One region of the Streptomyces sp. ADI95-16 genome, then DNA from elsewhere that is predicted to be linked to it. Evidence: riboswitches for the same ligand, from Rfam matches in the RefSeq annotation. Region 1 holds a riboswitch; the other holds the start of a gene.
The links. A riboswitch is a leader RNA that binds a small molecule or an ion and turns the genes downstream of it on or off. The one in region 1 is predicted to bind S-adenosylmethionine.
Positions count from the first base shown of each region.

Region 2: linked by a shared signal. The riboswitch ahead of thrC (threonine synthase) and the one ahead of EES41_RS11640 (aminotransferase class V-fold PLP-dependent enzyme) in region 1 are both predicted to bind S-adenosylmethionine.

Region 1 covers NZ_CP033581.1:2,671,049-2,674,430, forward strand. Annotated here, with positions in the region: gene EES41_RS11635 (Lrp/AsnC ligand binding domain-containing protein) at 1-79, shown strand, start outside; gene EES41_RS11640 (aminotransferase class V-fold PLP-dependent enzyme) at 125-1,519, opposite strand; SAM riboswitch class IV at 1,735-1,851, opposite strand; gene trpD (anthranilate phosphoribosyltransferase) at 1,983-3,047, opposite strand; gene EES41_RS11650 (cytochrome bc complex cytochrome b subunit) at 3,203-3,382, opposite strand, start outside.
Region 2 covers NZ_CP033581.1:3,877,161-3,880,542, forward strand. Annotated here, with positions in the region: gene EES41_RS16950 (MoaD/ThiS family protein) at 189-467, opposite strand; gene thrC (threonine synthase) at 504-1,802, opposite strand; SAM riboswitch class I at 1,796-1,953, opposite strand; gene EES41_RS16960 (glucosyl-3-phosphoglycerate synthase) at 2,140-3,090, shown strand; gene EES41_RS16965 (trehalose-6-phosphate synthase) at 3,138-3,382, shown strand, end outside.

The DNA of each region.
Region 1 (3,382 bases):
CACGGACACCCACGTGGCGTTCCGTACGTACTCCCAGCACGACCTGGAAGCGGCCTTCGCCATCGGCCTCGACGCGTAGCCCTCCGCCGGGCCGGGTGTCGGACGGCGGTGTCGGACGGCGGTGTCAGACGGCCGGTACGCAGCGGCCCTCTTCCGTGCGGTACTGCCACTTGGCGCCGTCCGCGACGAGCTCCCCCACCGCGCGGACGAAGCGCTCGACGTGCTCGTCGGGGGTGCCGGCGCCGAAGCTGACCCGGATGGCGTTCAGGGAGCGCTCGCCCGGGGCCGCCTCGGGGGCCCCGCACTCGCCCTGGGCCTGCGGCTCGCTGCCGAGCAGGGTGCGCACCAGCGGGTGGGCGCAGAACAGGCCGTCCCGGACGCCGATCCCGTACTCCGCGGACAGCGCGGCGGCGAAGTGGGAGCTGTTCCAGCCGTCCACCACGAACGAGATGACTCCGACGCGCGGCGCGTCGTCCCCGAAGAGGGACAGCACGCGGACCGCCGGGACCTCCGCCAGGCCCTCGCGGACCTTCGCGATCAGGTGGCGCTCCCGCTCGACGAGGTCCTCGAACCCGGCCTCGGTCAGCGCGCGGCAGGCGGAGGCGATGGAGTAGACGCCGATGACGTTCGGGGAGCCGGCCTCGTGGCGGGCGGCCGTGGTGTGCCACTCGACCTCCACGCCGCCGTCCTCGCGCCGGGCCACCTTGCGCGAGGCGCCGCCGCCCGCGAGGTAGGGCTCGGCCTCCTGGAGCCAGTCCGCCCGGCCGGCCAGCACGCCCGAGCCGAACGGCGCGTACAGCTTGTGCCCCGAGAAGGCGACCCAGTCCACGTCCAGCTCCCGCACCGAGACGGGGTGGTGCGGGGCCAGCTGGGCGGCGTCGAGCACGATCCGGGCGCCGTGGGCGTGCGCGGCGGCGGCGAGCTCCTTGACCGGCCACAGCTCACCGGTGACGTTGGACGCGCCGGTCACACAGACCAGCGCCGGACCGTGGGGATCGCGGCCGGCGAGCGCCCGCTCCAGCGTCGCGACGGCCTCGGCCAGGGTGCGCGGCGCGTTGAGGTAGGTGACCCGGGCGTTCGTCCACGGCAGCAGCGAGGCGTGGTGCTCGGTCTCGAAGACGAAGACCTGGCAGTCGGCCGGCAGGACGGCGGCGAGCAGGTTCAGCGAGTCGGTGGTGGAGCGGGTGAACACCACCTGATCGGAGGGGCGGCAGTCGAGGAACTCGGCGACGGTGACCCGGCTCTGCTCGAAGAGGTCCGTGGACAGCTGGGAGAGGTAGCCCGCGCCCCGGTGCACGCTGCCGTAGTACGGGGCGTACGCGGCCACGTCGTCCCAGACCCGCTGGAGCGCCGGGGCGCTGGCCGCGTAGTCGAGGGCGGCGTAGCTGACCTCGCCGCCGGTGACGAGCGGGACGGTGACGTCACGGCCGAGGACGGCGAGCGGCGGGGCGGTGGCGGCAGCCGTGGCGGCGGCGGTGGTCGCGGTGGGGGCGCAGGCGGTGTTCAGGGATGCGGACATGGCGGAATCTCCCGGCGGGGCAGAGGTGAATGGCTTCGGTGCCCGCACGCGGGTACGGCCCAGCGGCCGTCCGGGTACGGGAAGTGCCTCGGAATGAACGGGGGTACACGGAAGTGACCCTGTTCCGAGGGGTGAAGAAGGGGCGGAGTCGCCCTATCGCATTCGCTTGCTCACGGAAAAAGCTCCTCGAAAGACCAGGACCCCTGGTGTCGAGGGATCCGCGCTTGCCGTAGGCCTTGCTGCCTACGACCTGGTCATCACCCGGGGCACCCCGCCACGGAAGGAGGGTTGCCGGACAGCAAGCCGGGGCCTAAACGCTGTCACTCGTGACCTGTTCAGCATCCTGCCACAAGATCTCCCGCGCGCAAGACCCCGGTCCGCATCGTGGACCGGGGTCTGCTCTTTCACGCCGTTCTCGCACCGCTCGGCCGCAGGCGGCCTCACGGGCTCCCGCCGGGCGCCGCTACGCGTTGCTCGCCGCCACCCAGCGCTCCAGCGCGGCCCGCGCCGCACCCGAGTCGATGGACTCGGCCGCACGGGCGATCCCGGCGGCGATCTGCTCCTCCAGCGAGGCCGTTCCCGGGTCCAGCGCCACCAGCGCCGCCGCCGAGTTCAGCAGCACCGCGTCGCGCACGGCGCCCGTCTCCCCGGCCAGCAGCCGGCGCGCGACGTCCGCGTTGTACGAGGCGTCCGCGCCCCGCAGCGCCGCGACGTCGACCAGGTCGATGCCCACGTCGCGCGGGTCGAACGGGCACTCCCGCACCGCTCCGTCGCGCACCCACCACACCCGGGAGGTGGCGGTGGTCGTCAGCTCGTCGAGGCCGTCGTCGCCGCGGAAGACCAGCGCGGAGGAGCCCCGCTCGGCGAGCACGCCCGCCACGATGGGCGCGACCCGCGGGTCGGCCACCCCGGTCGCCTGGGCCCGTACCCGCGCCGGGTTGGTGAGCGGGCCGAGGAAGTTGAACAGGGTCCGGATGCCCAGCTCCTTGCGGGCGGCGGCCACGTGCCGCAGCGCCGGGTGGAACTTCACGGCGAAGCAGAAGGTGATGCCCGCCTCCGCCGCGACCTCCACCACCCGGGCGGGGGTCAGGTCCAGGTTGACGCCGAGCTTCTCCAGGACGTCCGAGGACCCGCTCGCGGAGGACGCGGCCCGGTTGCCGTGCTTGACCACCTTGGCGCCCGTACCGGCCACGACGATCGCCGACATCGTGGAGATGTTCACCGTCTTGGCCCCGTCGCCGCCGGTGCCGACGATGTCCACCGTCCGGCCCGGCACCTCGATCAGGTTGGCGTGTTCGTACATGCTCCCGACGAGGCCGCTGATCTCCTCGACGGTCTCGCCCTTGGCGCGGAGCGCGACCACGAAGCCCGCGATCTGGGCGTCGGTGGCCTCCCCGCGCATGATCCGGTCCATGGCCCACGCCGTGTCTTCCGCGCCGAGGTCGTGGCCGGTCAGCAGGGCGTCGAGGAGGCCCGGCCAGCCGCGGGCCGCCACGCTGTCGCCGCCTGCCGGGGTCACAACGTTCATGGTCCGCTCCTGAGGGTCCACGTGGAAAGGGGAAGGGGGCAAGCCTATCCAGCCCCCGGGACGGCAGAGAGCCCCGTCCGGACACTGGACGGGGCTCTCGCCGTGGCGACACCAGGACCGACCGGAATCAGTCCCTCATGCGATGGTGCGGGGGATCAGTGGTGGCCGTGGCCGCTCTGGATCTCCTTGTACTCCTCGACCGTGGCCTTCGGGATGAAGTTGTCTTCCCCGTAGTAGCCCTTGCTGAGCTTGGCGCGCAGCTTCTCGGTCAGCTTCACCTTGCGCTCGACACCGTTCTCGTCGACCGTCGGGCCGATCTCGACCGGCGCGTACTG
Region 2 (3,382 bases), 1.2 Mb from region 1:
CGCCCGCATATTGACTGAATGTCAACCCTCACGCGGCCCGTACATATGCGGCGGGCAAGAACAGCGGAGGGGACTTCCCCAACTCTACCGCGCCCAACCAAGCAGAATTGCCCCCTCCGCTTATTAGCGGAGGGGGCAATTTCGTTTACGCGTGCCACCTGGAGAAGCGGCGGGGAAGCCGTGAAGGGTCAGCAGCCGCCCGCGACGGCGGGGATGATCGAGACGCCCGCGCCGTCCGGCGTGACCGCCTCCAGGCCGCCCTCGAAGCGCACGTCGTCGTCGTTGACGTAGACGTTCACGAAGCGGCGCAGCTTGCCCTGGTCGTCCAGGACGCGGGCGGCGATGCCCGGGTGGTTCCGCTCCAGCGACGCGATGACCTCGGCCAGGGTGGCGCCCTCGGCCGCGACCTCGGCCAGGCCGCCGGTGTAGGTGCGCAGGATGGTGGGGATGCGGACGTTGACGCTCATGGCGCTACTGCCTTTCCGGGTGCGGGAGGACGGAGATCAGGCCAGGCCGGCGGCGCGGAACGCGTCCAGGCTCGGGCGGATGGTGGCGCTCTGCCCGCTGTCCGCGGCCACCGCCTCCAGGGTCTTGAGGCCGTCACCGGTGTTCAGGACCACGGTGGTCAGCGCCGGGTCGAGCTGCCCGTTCTCGATGAGCTTCTTCGTCACGCCGACGGTCACGCCGCCCGCGGTCTCGGCGAAGATGCCCTCGGTCTGAGCGAGCAGCTTGATGGCCTCGACGACCTGCTCGTCGCTGACGTCCTCGACGTAGCCGCCCGTGCGGCGGGCGATGTCCAGGACGTACGGGCCGTCCGCCGGGTTGCCGATGGCCAGCGACTTGGCGATGGTGTCCGGCTTCTGCGGGCGGACCACGTCGAGGCCGTCCTTGAAGGCGGTGGAGACCGGGGAGCAGCCCTCGGCCTGGGCGCCGAAGATCTTGTACGGCCTGTCCTCGACGAGTCCCAGCCTGATCAGCTCCTGGAGACCCTTGTCGATCTTCGTGAGCTGCGAGCCGGACGCGATCGGGATGACGATCTGGTCGGGCAGCCGCCAGCCGAGCTGCTCGCAGATCTCGTAAGCGAGGGTCTTGGAGCCCTCGCCGTAGTACGGGCGCAGGTTGACGTTGACGAAGCCCCAGCCCTCGCCCAGCGGGTCGCCGATGAGCTCGGAGCAGAAGCGGTTGACGTCGTCGTAGTTGCCCTCGATGCCGACGAGGTCGCCGCCGTAGACACCGGCCATGACGACCTTGCCCTGCTCCAGGTCGTGCGGGATGAACACGCAGGAGCGGAAGCCGGCGCGGGCGGCCGCGGCGCCGACGGCGCCGGCCAGGTTGCCGGTGGAGGAGCAGGACAGGGTGGTGAAGCCGAAGGCGCGGGCGGCCTCGACGGCGATGGCGACGACGCGGTCCTTGAAGGAGTGCGTCGGGTTGCCGGAGTCGTCCTTGACGTAGAGCTCGCCGGTGACGCCCAGCTCCTTGGCCAGGTTCCGGGCGTCCACGAGCTTGGTGAAGCCCGGGTTCAGGCTGGGCTTGGAGGCGACGTCCGCCGGGACGGGCAGCAGCGGCGCGTAGCGCCAGATGTTGGCGGGGCCGGCCTCGATCGCGGCCCGCAGGGCCTCGGGGTCGCCGGTCGGGAGGTCGTAGGCCACTTCGAGCGGCCCGAAGCACTCCACGCAGGCGAAGATGGGACCGAGTTCGAAGCGGGTACCGCACTCGCGACAGGAAAGGCCGGTGGCGGGTCCGAGATCGACAGAGGTGGCAACAGTCTGTGCAGCCATGATGGCGAGGCCCTTTCTCCTCATCTTCCCCATGGCGCACTTCGCCATGAGACGGAATTGGCACCTTCCCTAGCCGGGGACCTCGCTGGTGTCGCCGTGTGAGCGATCGCGAGAACCGACTGGAGGGTTGCCGGGGCTTCAACGGGCCGTGTCCCTCTGCCCCTCTGGATGAGCGGTATGGCACCGGTGCGCGCGCTCCATGGCGCGTCCGGGCATTTGTGCGCGGGGACCCCGGCATGCGGTGGTCCTTCGCGTTGTTCAAGACTGTAACCGAAGGTGCGGATGGTTGAGACAGCCGTCCGAACCGCGAGATGGATCACTTTTCGGACGAAACCCACGGATGAACCAGGGAGTGCAGAACGTGCTGGAAGAGGTGGAGCGCTGGCTGGCCGACCGCTCCTGGTCCGCAGCCGACCGACCGCTCGACCAGCTGCTGGAGCGGAAACGGGCGGCCGGGACCACGGTCAGCGTGGTGCTGCCCGCGCTCGACGAGGAGGCCACGGTCGGGGAGATCGTGTCGGTGATCCGGCGCGATCTGATCGACGGGCTGCCGGTTCCGCTGGTGGACGAGCTGGTGGTGGTCGACTCCGGATCCACGGACCGGACGGCGGAGGTGGCGGCCAAGGCGGGCGCCCGCGTGGTGCACCGCGACGAGATCCTGCCGCGGCTGCCGGCGCTGCCCGGCAAGGGCGAGGTCCTGTGGCGCTCGCTGCTGGCGACCAGTGGGGAGATCGTCTGCTTCGTCGACGCCGACCTGCGGGACTTCTCGTCCGCCTTCGTCTCCGGGATCGTCGGCCCGCTGCTGACCGACCCGGGCGTGGAGTTCGTCAAGGCGATGTACGACCGCCCGCTCGGGAACGCCCCGGGCCAGGGCGGGCGGGTCACGGAGCTGGTGGCGCGGCCCCTGCTGAACCTGCACTGGCCGCAGCTGGCCGGGTTCGTGCAGCCGCTGGGCGGTGAGTACGCCGTCCGGCGGTCCCTCCTGGAGCGGCTGCCGTTCCCCGTCGGGTACGGGGTGGAGCTGGGCCTGCTGGTGGACGCGCTGCACACGGTCGGGCTGGAGGCGCTGGCCCAGGTGGACGTGGGCGTACGGCTGCACCGCCACCAGGACGGCCAGGCGCTGGGCCGGATGGCCGCCGCGATCTACCGGACGGCGCTGGTACGGCTGTCGCGCGGGCACCACGTACGCCCGGAGCTGACGCAGTTCGAGCGGGGTCCGCAGGGCTTCGTACCGCGGACGTACCCGGTGGACACGGAGGAGCGGCCGCCGATGGCGGGCATCGAGGAGTACGCGGTCCGCCGCGTGGCGTGAGCGGGAGCTCACGTTTGAGCGGGGGCGGCCGGGGCTAGGTTGGCGGCATGGCCTTTTCGGTACTCGTCGCCGCGAACCGCGGCCCCCTCTCGTACGCCCTCGCCGCCGACGGCGCCCTCACGGCCCGGCGCGGCGGGGGCGGTCTCGTCTCCGGTCTCTCCGCGGCGCTGGCGAAACAGCCGGACGCGGTGTGGATCTGCGCGGCGCTCTCGGAGGCCGACCGGGAGGCGGTCCGCCGGGGCGTGTCCGAACCCGGCGTCCGGATGCTGGACATCGACGAGACGGTGTACGA